Pararhizobium sp. A13: one gene and its partner. The protein of the gene in region 2 binds, or shares a complex with, the protein of the main gene of each other region. Links are inferred from orthologs where the notes say so. Each region holds a gene or a part of one and is shown on either strand. Other genes may lie near its edges.

Evidence for each region. Proteins that work in one complex are often made in the same cells at the same time.
Region 1: the proteins of WI754_RS09700 (region 2) and tldD are in contact, whole or in part, in a solved structure (PDB 5NJ9), measured with the Escherichia coli proteins. The link is inferred for Pararhizobium sp. A13 from one-to-one orthologs.

The regions. Positions count from the first base shown.
Region 1 is NZ_CP149510.1:2,137,064-2,140,275, forward strand. The notes cover bases 331-3,212. They hold tldD (metalloprotease TldD), read right to left. Parts: upstream 2,539-3,212; coding sequence 1,123-2,538; downstream 331-1,122. Other genes in these bases: WI754_RS10280 (polysaccharide deacetylase family protein), read right to left, coding at 331-910; WI754_RS10290 (invasion associated locus B family protein), read right to left, coding at 2,812-3,212. In the rest of the region: more of WI754_RS10280, read right to left, coding at 1-330. UniProt on the Escherichia coli protein: Metalloprotease involved in CcdA degradation. Suppresses the inhibitory activity of the carbon storage regulator (CsrA).
Region 2 is NZ_CP149510.1:2,009,129-2,014,251, reverse strand. What follows is about bases 936-3,902. They hold WI754_RS09700 (TldD/PmbA family protein), read right to left. Parts: upstream 3,109-3,902; coding sequence 1,762-3,108; downstream 936-1,761. Other genes in these bases: WI754_RS09695 (monovalent cation:proton antiporter-2 (CPA2) family protein), read left to right, coding at 3,279-3,902; WI754_RS09705 (3'(2'),5'-bisphosphate nucleotidase CysQ), read right to left, coding at 936-1,701. Also shown: waaA (lipid IV(A) 3-deoxy-D-manno-octulosonic acid transferase), read right to left, coding at 1-496; WI754_RS09710 (DUF4170 domain-containing protein), read right to left, coding at 594-830; more of WI754_RS09705, read right to left, coding at 889-935; more of WI754_RS09695, read left to right, coding at 3,903-5,123.

The DNA.
Region 1 (3,212 bases), 130 kb from region 2 along the record:
GCGTGCCCGGCTGGGTGGTAACGGCGGTTGTGAAGCCGAGGTCTCTGGCGGCCCGGTGATCGCGCGGCGAAACGGTACCCGTATAGCCATAGGGATAGGCAAACGATGGCGGCCGGCGACCAATGATCCGCTCGACGCGCATGGCCGACCGTTCCATCTCGGTTCGCACAGCATCGTCGGTCAGGCGCGCCAGGGCGCGATGTGTGATCGTGTGGGCGCCAAGGCTGGCCAGAGGGTTTTCAATGAGTTTCCGCAGGCCGGCTTCATCCAGCGTGAGGTCTGCCGTCAGCTTCAGCGCATCGACGCCCTGAAGACTGGCCATGACCTTCAGCCGGTCCACGGCCGTCGTTTCGTCGATCGCATGGATGAAGGCGGCGATACGATCGAAGGCGACCTGCTTTTGGAGCAGTGTCGCGACTGGCAGCGCCTCTATGTCCTTGTCGAATTGGAACTTGAGGCTCGTCTGCCGCTCCAACAGGTCGGCGAGCACTTCCCACCACAGGATTTCGGTCCGGTCGATAAATCCGCCGGTGACGAAGACGGTGAATGGCACGCCATGCCTGGAGAAGACCGGGGCCGCGTAGTCGAGATTGTTGCGATAACCGTCGTCGAGCGTGAACGCCGCGACTGGCTGAGGATCGTTCGAGGCGAGGTGAGCGGGCAGCGCGTCCAGCGCAATGAACCGGTAGCCGTCGCGCTTCAGCCGGGTGATCGCCGTGTCGAGAAAGTTCGGCGTGATTTCCAGATGGGCGTTGGGGTCGAAGAAACGGGGCTTTTTCGGGCGGACGTGATGGAGCGTGAAGATCGCGCCGCGTCCGCGCGCATGCCGAATCAGGCCGGCGGCATTCGCCAGCCGCGCGGCTTCGAGCCCGCCGGTGATGGCGGCGCGTTTGACGAGTTTTTGCAACATGGCTTTCACGGGCTTTTTCCGACGCTTGGCGATCGAGTTTCGACGACCGGACTGTAGCGGCAGCGGTGTTAACGCCTGTTGAATCCGCGACTAGGCGTTGCAAAAAGAGAAAGCCAGGTCTTCACGCGATGTGTCTACTTGTGTGAACAAGGGCACATCGGCGGCAGTGGTGCGCGTGACGATCATCTGAGCCGCGACAGTGGCGCCTGCCGTCAGGCCTGCGTGCCGCCGACGGTCATCTCGTTCATTCTGAGATGCGGCTGGCCGACGCCGACGGGCACCCACTGGCCGCCCTTGCCGCAATTGCCCATCCCGGTATCGAGCTTCATGTCGTTGCCGATCATGGTGATGCGCTGCATCGCCTCCGGCCCGTTGCCGATCAGCATGGCACCCTTGACCGGCGCGCCGATCTTGCCGTCGTCGATCAGATAGGCCTCGGTGCAGCCGAAGACGAATTTGCCCGACGTGATATCAACCTGGCCACCACCGAAGGAGACGGCATATATGCCCTTCTTCACCGAGGCGATGATTTCTTCGGGGGTCTTGTCGCCGCCGAGCATGTAGGTGTTGGTCATGCGCGGCATCGGCACATGCGCGTAGGATTCGCGCCGTCCGTTGCCGGTCGGCTTCATGCCCATCAACCGGGCATTCTGGCGGTCTTGCATGTAGCCAACCAGCTTGCCGTCATCGATCAGCACATTATAGCCGGACGGTGTGCCCTCATCGTCGATGGTGAGTGACCCGCGCCGGGCCTCGATCGTGCCGTCATCGACGACGGTCACGCCCTTGGCAGCGACCTGGCCGCCCATCAGTCCGGCAAAAGCCGATGTCTTCTTGCGATTGAAATCGCCCTCGAGACCATGGCCGACGGCTTCATGCAGCATCACGCCCGGCCAGCCGGAGGAAAGAACGACATCCATGGTGCCGGCCGGCGCGTCGACCGCGGACAGATTGACCAGCGCCTGCCGCAGGGCCTCGTCGGCGCCGCGCCGCCAGTTGTCGGTGGCGACGAAATCGCCGAAGCCGCGCCGGCCGCCGACGCCGTAGGAGCCGGATTCCTGCCGGTCGCCTTCGCCGACCACGACGGAGATGTTGAGGCGCGTCATCGGCCGGATGTCGTGCATGCGCTCGCCGTCGGCGCGCAATATATCGACCACCTGCCAGCTCGCGGCGATCGAGGCCGTCACCTGCCGTACCTTCGGATCCTTGGCCCGCAGATAGGCGTCGATCTCGGCAAGCAGCGACACCTTTGCCTCGAAGCTCGGTTCGCCGATCGGGTTCTCGTCGCCGTAGAGGTGTCTGTTGGTGTGCTGTGGAGCTGCCGCGTAGGTGCCGGAATAACCGCGCGTCACCGCGCCGACCGCATCGGCCGCCCGCTTCAGGGCGACAAGCGAAAGATCGCCCGCATGCGCATAGCCGACCGCTTCCCCGGCAACGGCGCGCAGGCCAAATCCCTGGTCGGTATTGAAGCTGCCGCCCTTCAGGCGGCCATTGTCGAAGGACAAAGTTTCCGACTGGCTATGCTCGATGAACAACTCGCCGTCGTCGGCACCGGAAAGCGTCTGCGCCAGCACCTCGCGCACGGCCGCCTCGTCGCTGTCGAACAGTTTGATGAGATCGGTGTTCATGGGCGAGGGCTCCAGATGCTGAGGGTATGGTGCTCTATGTAGGGGCGGAGGAGGGAGGGGGCAAGCGAAGATGTACGCCGATGACGCTACATCACTCTGGTCGCCTCGGATGACACGCAAGGAGCCTGTCGCGCCACTTCCTCCCCAGCGGAGAGAAGGTGGCGCGCAGCGCCGGATGAGGGGGAGCCTCAACTGCAGAATGTGCCGTTAGACCCCCTCATCGCCTCACTGCGTTCGGCACTTCTCCCCGCTGGGAGAAGAGGAAGGTGCGCCTCACGGCAGGGCGTCGTAGCCCTCGCCGAAACCCTTGAGGTCGACCGGGATGCCGATGCCTTCTTCCGGCGATTGAAAGACGATGAACGTGGCGGTCGCGCCGTTGCGGAATGTCTTCAACAGTTCCTCTTCCAGAACCACTTCCGCATAGCAGCCGTCCGAGAAGCAGCGGACGAAATAGGCGCGGCCGATATCCTTGCCATCGACATTGAGGCCGAGGCCGTTCGGCAGCAGAACGCCGAGCGGCGCAAGCACGCGCAGGATCTTCGCCTTGCGATCGGCGGTCTTCAAGACGACGACCGACAAGCCGACTTCCGGACGATCCTCGGCAATGACGTTCTGCATGAGCGCGCATTGCTCGGCGGTTGCCCCTGCCGGCTGGTCGCAGACGATCGACCAGG
Region 2 (5,123 bases):
AGGTGCGATCCGACAGGCGGCCGTTGACCAGCACCTGCGGAATATGACGCTGACCGAGCTCGACGATGGTCATCGGCCAGATTTCCGATTCCGCGATGATCGCCAGATCCGGCTCCCAATAGTCGAGGAAACGGGCAACGGCCGGCTTGAAATCGAGTGGCACATATTGGTGGATGACGCTGGATCCGAGCCGCTCGGCGGCAACGCGCGCCGACGTCGTCGTTCCCGTCGTCAGCACGACGGCGATGCCGCGGCGAGACACTTCCCTGATCAGCGGAATGACCGCCGTGGTCTCGCCGACGCTTGCGGCATGAAACCAGACCAGCGGCCCTTGCGGGCGCGGGGCGCTGGCATGGCCATAGCGCTCCTGGCGGCGGGTGGAATCCTCCTTGCCCTTGGCGGCGCGGGCAGCAAGGTAGGACCAGACGAGCGGATAGATCGCCGTGCCGATCCAGCGGTAGCTGGACAGCGCCACCCGGGCAAGCATGCGGCTCATGAGAAGACGTCTCCGCTTTCGCGTTCAGGCCTTGAAACCCCAACGTTTCCAGCGGCAGCCCTTGCGGACGCCATAGCCTGTGCGAACCGGAGCGGCATCAAGCCTGTTCCGGATCGAGCAGCCGGTGCATGTGCACGATGAAATAACGCATATGGGCGTTGTCGACCGTCAGCTGCGCCTTGGATTTCCAGGCGGTCAGCGCGCTGTCGTAGTCGGGGAAAATGCCGACGACGTCGAGCTTGTCCAAGTCGCGGAACTGCACGTCGGTCAGCGTCGTCAGTTCACCGCCGAACACGAGATGGAGCCGCTGTTTTTTTTCCGAATTCTGAGCCATCTGACCTTCCGTTTTCTGACCGTATTTTCTTGTGGTTTGCGGCATTCAGCCGGAAAGGTCAATGGCCCTCCAGCCCTTGCGAGGCAGCAATCAACGCCGGCAAAGCGGGCATTGCCGCGGCGCACAGCACGGTATGGCGAACATTGGGGCGATTGTAGGAAAGCGGCTGCCCGTCGAGGCCGAAAAGCGCGCCACCGGCTCGCTCAAGGATCAGATCGGCGGCGGCAAGATCCCAATCGTGCGAGTTTTTCTTGACGATCGTGCCGTCGATGCGCCCATCGGCGATCATGGCGATCCGATAGGCAAGCGAGGGCACATGGGCAATACGCGAAACGCCCGAGCGGTAGCCATGTTCGAGCAGTCCGACCGTCTCTTCCGCAAGTGCAATACGCAGCACCGCATCCTTCTCAGTCTTCACGGTAACCTGCAGGCCGTTCTTCAAGGCATCGCCCGTCAGCGTCGCCTGGAACAGTTCATCAAGCGCCGGCGCAAACAGCACGCCGGCAACCGGGCGGCCAAGATGCACGACGGCGACGCTGACGCACCAGACATCCTTGCCGGCGATGAAGGCGCGGGTTCCGTCGATCGGATCGACGACGAAGACGGTATCGCACCCGAGCCGGGCTTCGTCGTCATCGGTCTCCTCCGACAGCCAGCCGTAATTGGGCCGGGCCGTCAGGAGCTTTTCCTTCAGGATGTCATTGGCGGCATAATCCGCCTCGCTGACGGGCGAGCGTCCGCCATTCTTCCATTGGACGTCCGGATCCTTGCGGAAGTAGGACAGCGCCTTTTCACCCGCGGCCTTCGCGGCCATCGTGATCAATTCCAGATCGCTGGCCCATTGTTCCGGCGACGGGTGGACGGCATTCATTCAGTCTTTCCATTTCCCGCGGCCGCCGGCCGCGTTGAAGGTCGATCTACGGATGGCGGCTCACTTGCCCGCGAGTGTCATTCCCTCGATGGCAAGCGTCGGTGCGGCGACACCGAATTTGCGATCAATGTCGTCTGCCAGCGTGACGCCGAAGAACATCTGCCTGAGGTTCGAGGCAATGGTGACCTCCGATACGGGGAAGGTCAACTCGCCGTTCTCGATCCAGAAGCCCGAGGCGCCGCGGCTGTATTCCCCCGTCAGCATGTTAACGCCCTGGCCGATCAATTCTGTCACGTAAAAACCGGTTGCGACATTGCGGATCAGGTCCTCGCGGGAAATATCTCCAGGCTCCAGCGCGAAATTCGTCGGCGACGGCGACACCGCGGGGCCACCGCGCACGCCGCGTCCGTTGGTTTCCAGCCCGAGCTCCCTGCCGGTGGAGGTCGAAAGGAACCAGTGCTTGAGCACCCCATCCTCGATCATCGACAGTTTCTGCCCAGTCACGCCTTCTCCATCGAAGGGACGCGATGAGGAGCCGCGCACCACCAGCGGATCGTCGGTGACATGGATGCCAGCCTTCATGACGGGCTTTCCCATCATGTCGCGCAGGAAGCTCGTCTTGCGGGCGACCGACGCGCCGTTGATCGCGCCGGCGATGTGCCCGGCAAAACCGCGCGCCATGCGAGGATCAAAAACGACGGTGACATTCTTCTGGGTCGGCACCTGGCGCGGGCCGATACGGGCGACCGCCCTTTCGCCGGCTGTGCGACCGATTTCGGCGGCCGATTTCAGGTCGGCGAAATAGAGGCGGCTGTCGAAATCATAGTCGCGCTCCATCTTCGTGCCGTCGCCGGCAATGGCGCTGACCGAGCGGCCGAAGCGCGTGCCCATATAGGCGCCGGAAAACCCGTGCGAGGTGACCAGAACCATCCCGCCCATGCCGGCCGACGCGCCGGCACCGCTGGAATTGGTGACACCGTTGACGGCAAGGGCTGCCTCTTCCGCTTCGAGTGCTGCCGCTGAGAGCGCATCCGTCGATACCTCCGTCGGATCGAAGAGATCGAGATCAGGATAGGATCTCGCCAGGCGCGCGGCATCGGCGAGGCTTGCGAAGGGATCCTCCGGCGAGGCCTTGGCCATGGCCACCGCGCGTTCGGCCAGGACCGTCAGGTCGAAGCCCGGATTGGCCGAAACGCTGGCGACGCGGCGGCCGACAAATACGCGCAGGGAAAAATCATCGCTTTCCGACGCCTCCGTTCCCTCGACCTTTCCAAGCCGCACCGAGACGGAGCGGGACCGGGAGCGAACCGCGACGGCATCCGCCTGGTCAGCGCCGGCCTTCAGCGCCAGGTCGACAAGTTCGGCCGCCCGTTTCTGGAGAACGTCGGAATCGATAATATCGGACATGATTTAGCCTTTCATTCCTGCCCCATTTATTGTGCACTGGGACGGGCATCAAGGGCATATCCTGATTCTTGGCCGCAGCCCCGCCGAAATACCCCGATCCCGGGCAATCTCTTGCCCAAAGAAAAGATGCGATAACCCGCGGGAACCGCCACGGGCAAGAAAGAGCAGACATGTCGACGACACCCGCCCTCACTTCACAGGCCCTCTTGCTGCTCGGCGGCGCCGTCGTGGCGGCCCCGATCTTCAAGAAGCTCGGGCTCGGCACGGTTCTCGGCTATCTGGCTGCCGGCGTCATTATCGGTCCGCTGCTGCACCAGATCACCGAGGGCGAGCAGATTCTCGGTTTTGCCGAACTGGGCGTCGTCTTCCTGCTGTTCATCATCGGCCTTGAGCTGAAGCCCTCGCGTCTCTGGCAGATGCGCCGCGACATCTTCGGGCTCGGAACCGCGCAGGTGCTTCTGACCGGCGCTGCTGTCTCGGCGATCATCTTCGAAGTCGGACTGCTCGACTGGAGCGGCAGCGTCATCACCGGGTTCGGGCTGGCGCTGTCATCGACGGCCTTCGCATTGCAGATCCTCGATGAGAACGGCGACACCAATACACGCTACGGACAACGGGCATTTTCGGTGCTCCTGCTGCAGGACCTGGCGATCGTGCCGCTGCTGGCGTTGATCCCGCTGCTCGCCCTGCAGGCGCCTGAAGATACCAGCCCGCCGCTCCAGGACTTCGCCATCGCCGTCGGCGCGATCCTGATCATGGTGGTTGCCGGCCGCTATCTGCTCAATCCCTTGTTCCAGATCATTGCCCGCACGGGTGCGCGGGAGGTGATGATCGCCGCCGCACTGCTGATCGTGCTCGGTGCCGCAACGATGATGCAGCTTGCCGGTCTCTCGATGGCGATGGGATCGTTCCTCGCCGGCGTTCTGCTCGCAGAATCCTCCTACCGCCATGAACTGGAAGCCGATATCGAACCGTTCCGTGGGCTGCTGCTGGCTCTGTTCTTCATGGCCGTCGGGCTGTCATTGGAGATCCACGTCATCCTTGAGAACTATCTGCTGATCCTGGTCGCGGTGCCGCTGCTAATGCTGGTCAAGGCGGTGATCATCTACACCCTTTGCCGCGCGACGGGATCGCCGCACAACGACGCGGTGCGCATCGGGCTGCTCTTGCCGCAGGGTGGCGAATTCGGCTTCGTGCTCTTCACTGCCGCTGCCACAGCCGGCGTGTTTTCCGCCGGTTGGGCGTCGCTGCTGATCGTCATCGTCACCCTGTCTATGGCGCTGACGCCTGCCGCCGCGGCGCTCGCCGGCTTGCTCATGCACGAGCACGAGGACATCACGGAAGAGCTCGAGGAGGATTTCGACGGCGCCGGCGCCGATGTGCTGATGATCGGCTTTTCCCGCTTCGGCCAGATCGCCTCGCAGATCCTGCTTGCCGGAGGACGCGAGGTCACGATCATCGATCATTCCGCTGCCCGCGTTCGCCAGGCCGCGACCTTCGGGTTCCGCATCTATTTCGGCGACGGTACGCGGCTCGACGTGCTGCGCGCGGCCGGCATCGAGCGTGCCAAGATCGTCGCGGTCTGCACGCAGAAGATGGAAATCACCGACAAGATCGTCGACATGGTGCAGACGGAATATCCGAACGCCCGCATCTATGCCCGCTCCTATGACCGCCTGCATACGCTGTCACTGCGGGCACGCGGCGTCGACTATGAATTGCGCGAAACCTTCGAGTCCGGCCTCGTGTTCGGTCGGAAGACGCTGGAAGGGCTGGGGGTCGGCGACAATGAAGCGCAGGAAATCATGGACGACATCCGCCGGCGCGACGAGGCGCGGCTGGCGGTTCAGGAAGCCGAAGGCATCAGCGCCGGCCGCGACATGCTGCACTTCGAACCAGTCAAACCGGAGCCGCTGATAAAGCCAAGACGCGAGGCGGCACCTTCGCTGGAACCGGGCGACGACATCCTTTCGGCTACGACGAACATCAAGGCCAAGCCGGAAAACGACGTGCTG